2 regions of the Neorhizobium sp. 2083 genome follow, and region 2 is predicted to be linked to the other one. Evidence: riboswitches for the same ligand, from Rfam matches in the RefSeq annotation. Region 2 holds a riboswitch; the other holds the start of a gene.
What was found. A riboswitch is a leader RNA that binds a small molecule or an ion and turns the genes downstream of it on or off. The one in region 2 is predicted to bind cobalamin.
Positions count from the first base shown of each region.

Region 1 (3,588 bases), on a different contig from region 2:
GCGCGCGGCAGATGGGCGGAGACGCGGTCTTTGGCGGTGGCAAGGCCGGCGACGTCGAGAAGGTCGCTCTTGGTGAGCACGATCATGTCGGCGCAGGCGACCTGGTCCTCGAACACTTCCTCGACCGGATCGTCGTGATCGATCGAGCCGTCCGCCTGCCGCTGGGCTTCGAGCGCCTCGTGGTCGTCGGCAACGCGGCCTTCGGCAAGCGCCAGCCCATCGACCACGGCAATGACGCCATCCACCGTCACGCGCGCCTTCACATCCGGCCACTGGAAGGCCTGGACGAGCGGTTTTGGCAGCGCGAGGCCGGAGGTCTCGATGAGGATGTGGTCGACACGCGGTTCGATGGCCAGGATCTGGTCGATCGCCGGCACGAAATCATCCGCCACGGTGCAGCAGATGCAGCCGTTGGCGAGTTCGATGATGTTGTCCTCGGGGCAGCTTTCGATGCCGCAGCCCTTCAGTACGTCGCCATCGATGCCGACATCGCCGAACTCGTTGACGATGATCGCCAGCCGCTTGCCCTTGAGGTTCTCGATCAGGTTGCGGATCAGCGTGGTCTTGCCGGCTCCCAGAAACCCGGTGACGACGGTGCAGGGAACGCGGTCGAACGAAACGCTCATGATGGCATGTCCTCGTGATGATGAAAGGGTGGAATGCGGGCCGTCATGCCCTTGCCGCGCAGGCAGGCCGGGCGGCCGCGAAGGGGAAGGAAACCGCGCTCGTCCTCGGCCAGCATCATCGCCCCGGTAACGATGTCATCGACATTGTCGAGCGACAGATGGCCGAAGACATAGGACCAGCCGCTGCGGTGGTTGAAAGCCGCGCTCGGGCTCTTTTCGCAATTGGCAAGGCAGGTGACGGGCTTCACCGCGATCGGCTTGCCGGCGGCCGCATCACGCAGCGCCGCGATCAGCGCGATGCCGGGCCGGATTTCGCTATCAGACTCGTCGCGGCAGTTGGTGCAGACGAAGATCGTAACATCGGCCGGGTCGCCGCTTGCCGGATCATCTGGTCGGAGGTCACTCATCGGTCAGCCGCGTTCCCGCCGGGGTCGAAAATCGGGGCGCGGAGCAGGAGGCCAAAACCCCCTGCGGTGATCGAGAAACTTCCTCCGGAGCACCCCGCCCGGTGAAGCAGAATTGTCGGACGGCAGGTCTCCTGGCTCGCGGGTCGACGCCATTTGCCTGCCTTCCCGGTTTCCCAGTGGCTTGACGGCCGAACGGCCGTTTTAGGCAATGGCTCGCCGCCTACAGTTGCGGGGGCAGCCGCGGCATTGACCCTGAAAGGGTCGCACCGCATTCTCTCTTAGCCCTCCCCGTTGCCGGAAAGGGACCATCTCCTTCCAAGTACGCCCGGTCGCACGCCCATGTCAATGCGTCGCAAAGGCGATTGCCGTGACGCCGAATTCGTCTATAGTGGCCGGGCCTATGGTGCCCGAAAGGGTTTAGAGGGAATGCGGTGCGACGGAATTTCGACGTCCAACCCGCGGCTGCCCCCGCAACTGTAAGCGGAAAGTCTTGACCCAAAACGGCCGTTCGGCCGTCAAGCCACTGGGAAACCGGGAAGGCGGGACAAGGCGTCCGATCCGCGAGCCAGGAGACCTGCCAAAGGCGGCAAAGAACTTGAACGGCCCTCGGGTGGAGGGCGAAAGGACGAGACCATGGTTACGAATTCTGCTGCAACTGCAGTCAGCCTCTCCGCTTCGAAGATCATTCCCCTCAGCATGACGGCCCTGCTCGGCCTGTTCATCGTCGGCTTTGTCGGCTTCTCGCATCTGGAAGTCGTCCACAATGCCGCCCATGACACGCGCCACTCGCTCGCCTTCCCCTGCCACTGAGGAGATCTCCCAAATGTCGCTGTTTCGTAACATCGTCTTCACGGCGGTGATCGCCGGACTGTTGTCCGGATTGCTGCTCACCGTGATGCAGAGCTTCTCCACCGTGCCGCTGATCCTCAAGGCGGAAGTATTCGAAAATGCCGCACCCGAGGCGGGCCACAGCCATGACGCTGCACCCGCGGCAGCCGGTACAGCGGCACCTGCTGCCGATCACCATCATGAAGAAGAGGCCTGGGCTCCGGCCGACGGTTTCGAGCGCTTCATCTATACGCTCGCCGCAGACATGCTGTCCGGCATCGGCTTCGCCCTCGTCCTGGTCGCGGTTTCGGAAGCATTCGGCGGTTTCAGGGGCTGGCGCGGCGGCCTGATGTTCGGCATTGCCGGCTTCCTCACCGTCATCCTTGCGCCCGGCCTCGGCCTGCCGCCGGAACTGCCCGGCATGCCGGCAGCCGAACTCGGGCCGCGCCAGGTCTGGTGGGTCTCGACGGCTCTCTGCACCGCGATCGGCCTCGGCCTGCTCGTCTATACGCGCTCCGCCGTGTTCGCGGCCCTGGCGATCGTACTTCTTATCGCTCCGCATCTCGTCGGCGCGCCGCTGCCGCCCAGCCATGAAACGGCGGTGCCGATGGATCTCTATGCCCGCTTCGTCAACGCGGTCTATGCCACCAATCTGGTGTTCTGGGCCGTGCTCGGCGCGCTTGCCGGCGTGGTCCGCGAACGATTCCGGGCCGGCGAGGAAGTTTCTGCCGGGACCCCGGCGAAGCTTGCTTCCCGGTGAAGGAGATCGACGAGGCCGCGGCCGAGCGTCATCGCGGCAAGATGGCGAACCGCAAGGCGGTGCAGGATGCTGAAGTGGCGGAGAAGACCCGGGAAAAGGGTCTTCTCATCGTCCATACCGGATCCGGCAAGGGCAAATCCACCGCCGCCTTCGGCCTTGCACTGCGCATGCTCGGCAATAACCGGCGGGTCGGCGTCGTACAGTTCATCAAGGGTGCATGGTCGACCGGGGAGCAGCCGGCGCTTGCCGTCTTCGGCGATCGTGTCGTCTGGCACACGATGGGCGAAGGTTTCACCTGGGAGACCCAGGACCTGAAGCGCGACGTCGCGGCGGCGGAAAAGGCCTGGGAAAAGGCGCTCGAACTGATGTCGGACGAGACGATCGGGCTCGTCATCCTCGACGAACTGAATATCGCCCTTCGCTACGATTACCTCGATCTCGAAAAGATCGTCGCCGCATTGCAGGCACGGCGGCCGGACCTGCATGTGGTCGTTACCGGCCGCAATGCCAAACCGCCGCTCATCGAGGCGGCCGACATGGTCACCGAGATGACGCTGGTCAAGCACCACTTCAAGGCGGGCGTGAAGGCCCAGGCCGGCATCGAGTTCTAGGTCATGGTTCCGGTCACTCCAGCTCGGGCGCTGATGTTCCAGGGAACGGGTTCGGATGTGGGCAAGTCGCTGGTCGTCGCCGGGCTTGCCCGCGCCTTTGTGGCTCGCGGCCTGAAGATCATGCCGTTCAAGCCGCAGAACATGTCGAACAATGCGGCGGTCACCGCCGATGGCGGCGAGATCGGCCGGGCACAGGCGCTGCAGGCGCGGGCGGCGGGCGTGCCGCTCAGCGTCCATATGAACCCGGTGCTCCTGAAGCCGCAGAGCGAGGTCGGCGCGCAGGTCGTGGTGCAGGGCAGGGTCGAAGGCAATGCCAGGGCTGCCGAATACCAGAGCCTCAAACCGGCGCTGATGCC
Region 1 covers NZ_JAVDTC010000010.1:162,922-166,509, forward strand. The annotation lists gene cobW (cobalamin biosynthesis protein CobW) at 1-626, opposite strand, end outside; gene J2X76_RS28630 (DUF1636 domain-containing protein) at 623-1,033, opposite strand; cobalamin riboswitch at 1,137-1,358, opposite strand; cobalamin riboswitch at 1,418-1,630, shown strand; gene J2X76_RS28635 (CbtB-domain containing protein) at 1,667-1,843, shown strand; gene J2X76_RS28640 (CbtA family protein) at 1,857-2,621, shown strand; gene cobO (cob(I)yrinic acid a,c-diamide adenosyltransferase) at 2,618-3,232, shown strand; gene J2X76_RS28650 (cobyric acid synthase) at 3,236-3,588, shown strand, end outside.
Region 1: linked by a shared signal. The riboswitch ahead of J2X76_RS28635 (CbtB-domain containing protein) and the one ahead of J2X76_RS25220 ((2Fe-2S) ferredoxin domain-containing protein) in region 2 are both predicted to bind cobalamin.

Region 2 (3,588 bases):
AGGCGGCGTCGCCGCTCGGGGCGGTATGCTGCGCCCAGAGCGCGATATCGAAATCACCAGCGGCTGCGACCTGCGAAATGTTCTCGACCACCTGTGTGTCGACCGCAATGCCGATCCTCGCGAGTTCAGCCTTCACGACCGGAAGCATGGTCACGAGGTCGGGACGCTGAGGATAGGTAATCGCAAGGAGGCGAAGCGGTCTGCCGTCCTTTTCGAGTATCCCGCTCGCACCCTTCGTCCAACCTGCCGCATCGAGAAGCGCCGCTGCCTTGGCAAGGTCCGTTGGTCGGGCTTGCCTGCCCGCGAACGGGAAATAGGAGGCAAAGGCGCCGGTTGCCGGCTCGCCGCCGCTGATCGCGGCCGACAGTTCCTTGCGGTCGAAAGCGAAATCCAGGGCCTGGCGCACCTTCACGTCGCCGAGCAGCGGGCGCGTGGTGTTGAAAAACGCGAGATACTGATAACCGACGGGGAACGACTTGATGGTGAGTTCCGGATTCGCCTTCAGGCGAGTCACCGCTTCCGACGGGAGGCCGAAAGCGAGGTCCAGTTCGCCCGATTCCAGCGCCAGCGTCATCGTCTGTGCTTCGCCGAATTTGCGGAACTCGACCGGCGAGCGTTTTTCCGAGGCAGCGAAATAGGCGTTCGGTTCGAGCTTGATCGACGCATCCGTCTTGAAGCCGGCGATCTTGTAGGGGCCGGTGAACACGGCATTGCCGTTGCCAACCGGCTTGTAGGCAATCAGCGGCCATTCGGCGAACAGCGACTGGATGAGTGGAACCGGCTTCTCGGTCGTGACCTTGAGAGTCAGGTCGCCGGCCGCTTCGAAGCTTAGCTTGCCGCCTGTGGCGAGCGCCGCCTTGTTGTTGGCGAAGGTGTTGTCGAAACCCGCCGCGAGCGTCTTGGCGGTGACCGGCGTTCCATCGGAGAACCTCCGGTAGGCCTTCAGCGTGATCGTCCAAGTCAGATCGCCGGTACGTTCTGCCTTTTCCGCAAGTTCGGGAACAAGTTTGCCTTCCTTGTCGACGGTGAAGAGGTTTTCGCCGACACCATGGCTGGTCAGCGCCCAGCCGTTCGATGCCCTGGCCGGATCGGTGCCGCTGGTGATATATGTCGCGCCGATCCGCAACGGCTCGGCCGCAACAGCAGCGGATGCGACGACGAATACCGAGGCGGCCAGCAAGGCCGCCGTGGGGCCGGATAGGATTTTCGAAGGCAAGTCTCTCTCCTTAGTCTTGTTTTAACGCACGCGAAGTCGCTGCTTGCGGCCAGTCGGGTGATAGGCAAAGTCCTCGACGACATGGCCGCCGAGCAGATGTTCTGTGATGATCCGGTCGACCGCCTCTTCGGTGACGCCGCCGCAATAAGTGCCCTCGGGAAAGACCTGCAGGACCGGCGCCAGACCACAGGGACCGAGGCAGGTGGATTTGACCGTCATCGTGCCGTCGCCGACCACACGCAGATTGCGGCGTTCCTGCTGGTTGCGGATGTGGTTCCAGATGGCGTCGGCACCGGCGCTGTTGCAGGCTCCGCCTTCGCAAACGAGGACACGCCGTTTCTGTGGTGGGATCAACGAACCCTCGGCAGAGAATTTCCGCCCGGGTGTTTCTGCTAGCGCCTCTGTCGTTTTAAGCAGATCGCCAAGAAGCGGAGCCATCAGCGGGCTGGATGCAATGTCCCTTGTGATCGACAGGGCCGGCCACGGCCGCTCGGCCAAAGCCTTCCACCGCTTCAGGGATCTCGTCAGCCAGATATGAAAGCTCGGCTCCATGGGCAGGACGAGTGGTACGATCACGACGGCATCGACATCCTGGTCCAACAGGCTCGACAAGGCCTCGCGGAGGGATGGCGTGCCCTGTTCGGTAAATGCGAAACGGACTTTGGCACCAGGGTGAAACACCGCGATGCGATGGGCCAGGCGTTGCATTTCGAGATGCGGCGAAGCCGCAAACGCGGACTTGGCGATCAGCAGGATCGCACGCCTCGATATCGTGTCGGTGAGGTTGTCGTCCTTGCCCACTGCCTCAATCTCTATCACTTGCGAGGAGGCAGCAAAAATGACGGCGCGATCGGGCGCGAGCCCAAAAGCACCTTCATTCCTGTGGCACACCCCGACCACGGAAATCCCAAACGTCAGGCAGGTCTCCTGGCTTACGGGTCAAAGCCTTGATCGTCCGTCTTCCCGGCATTCTCTGCCAGTGACATGTTGGACGAACGGCTCGCCGTTCACAGTTGCGGGACAGCTCCGGGTTTACACCGGATTCCCTCTTAGCTTCCGTCGCAGAGACGGAAGAACCTTGACGGCGCAGACCGTATACTGCCGTAGCCGGGTGTCAACCAGCCATCGGATGGCACACGGTCACGCTGGCTGACGATCCCGACGCGCCTCTTCACCTCGGCTCCACCGGCAAGATCCTGAAGCGGCGCTTTTAGACCATAATTGTGGAGACGATGCAGGATTCGGGAAGCACTGGACCGCTGATCGACGATCGCAGCCGGCGGCAGGAGGCCCGGTTCGTCAGTTTCAGGCCGTCAGCCAAGGCGTGCGGTATCGTCATTTCAAAGCGAATTGGTCGGAATCGGAAGCGGAATTCCCGGATTCCGACCGTGGTTCCCGCGATGTCAGTGTGCTAAGCCGGAACCGCCGACCGCGACGACCGAGAAGGGCTTCCCTTGCACGGCGATCGTTCGGGTCTCTTTTAGGGTTTGCGCATCGACAATCCGGACAAGCGAATGCCTGGGATCAGTTATGGCAATATGCCCATCGGCCACCGCCAGGCGAGGACGTGGATCGCGCCAATGGCCATCCTTGCTATAGGGCTCGGTGATCTTTGCCTTGCGGACGATTCCGCCCTTGACCACGTCGAGCACATGGAGGTCGCCATCTTCCGTGAGGATGTAAGCGTTGCGGGGCATCGCGGGATCGACAAGGAAATCGATCCGGCGGGTTGGCAACTCGATCAGCCGGAACGGGTGCTCGTTATCGGGATCAATCAGAACGACCTTGTCCTCGCCGTAATTGCCCAGGAAGAACTGCATCGCCTTGCCGCCGAGAAGCGTGCCTGTATAGCCCTTCGGAAATTCGGGCGGATAGGGAAGGATATCGATTTTCGGTCCGTCGATTCCTCCGGGCCGGGCAACGAGCACACCCTCCTTGCATCCGAACGCGACAAGACGAGCTGAGGTCGCTTCGCCGTGAAGGTCCGTGCATTTGCTGATTTCGCCGACTTGCCTCATGTTCTCATCAATCACGCGAAGGCCGACGCGTGGCGGCAGTTCATTCGGCGTCGTTTCCACTTCAGCGTTCGGCGCCGAGACAAGTACATGGCGACCCATCGCAACGGCCACTCCGTGATGGGGTTTAGTCGTGTCGACGGTTCGGACCTCGGCTTCGCCTTTGAGAAGAGCCATCTCGTCGATAACGTCGGCCTTGCCGCCAAGGTCGTAAAATACGATCACGTGATCGTCGTGCGGAACCACATGTCCCGGCCGCTTGTCTTCGAAGCTGACGGGCAGAAGGGCTGGATCGGAAACGTCAAGGTCACGATGCTCGCCGTGATCGGAGAAGTCGATGCCGGTCTTTATGACATG
Region 2 covers NZ_JAVDTC010000007.1:273,060-276,647, reverse strand. The annotation lists gene J2X76_RS25225 (ABC transporter substrate-binding protein) at 1-1,216, opposite strand, end outside; gene J2X76_RS25220 ((2Fe-2S) ferredoxin domain-containing protein) at 1,238-2,017, opposite strand; cobalamin riboswitch at 2,116-2,312, opposite strand; gene aztD (zinc metallochaperone AztD) at 2,620-3,588, opposite strand, start outside.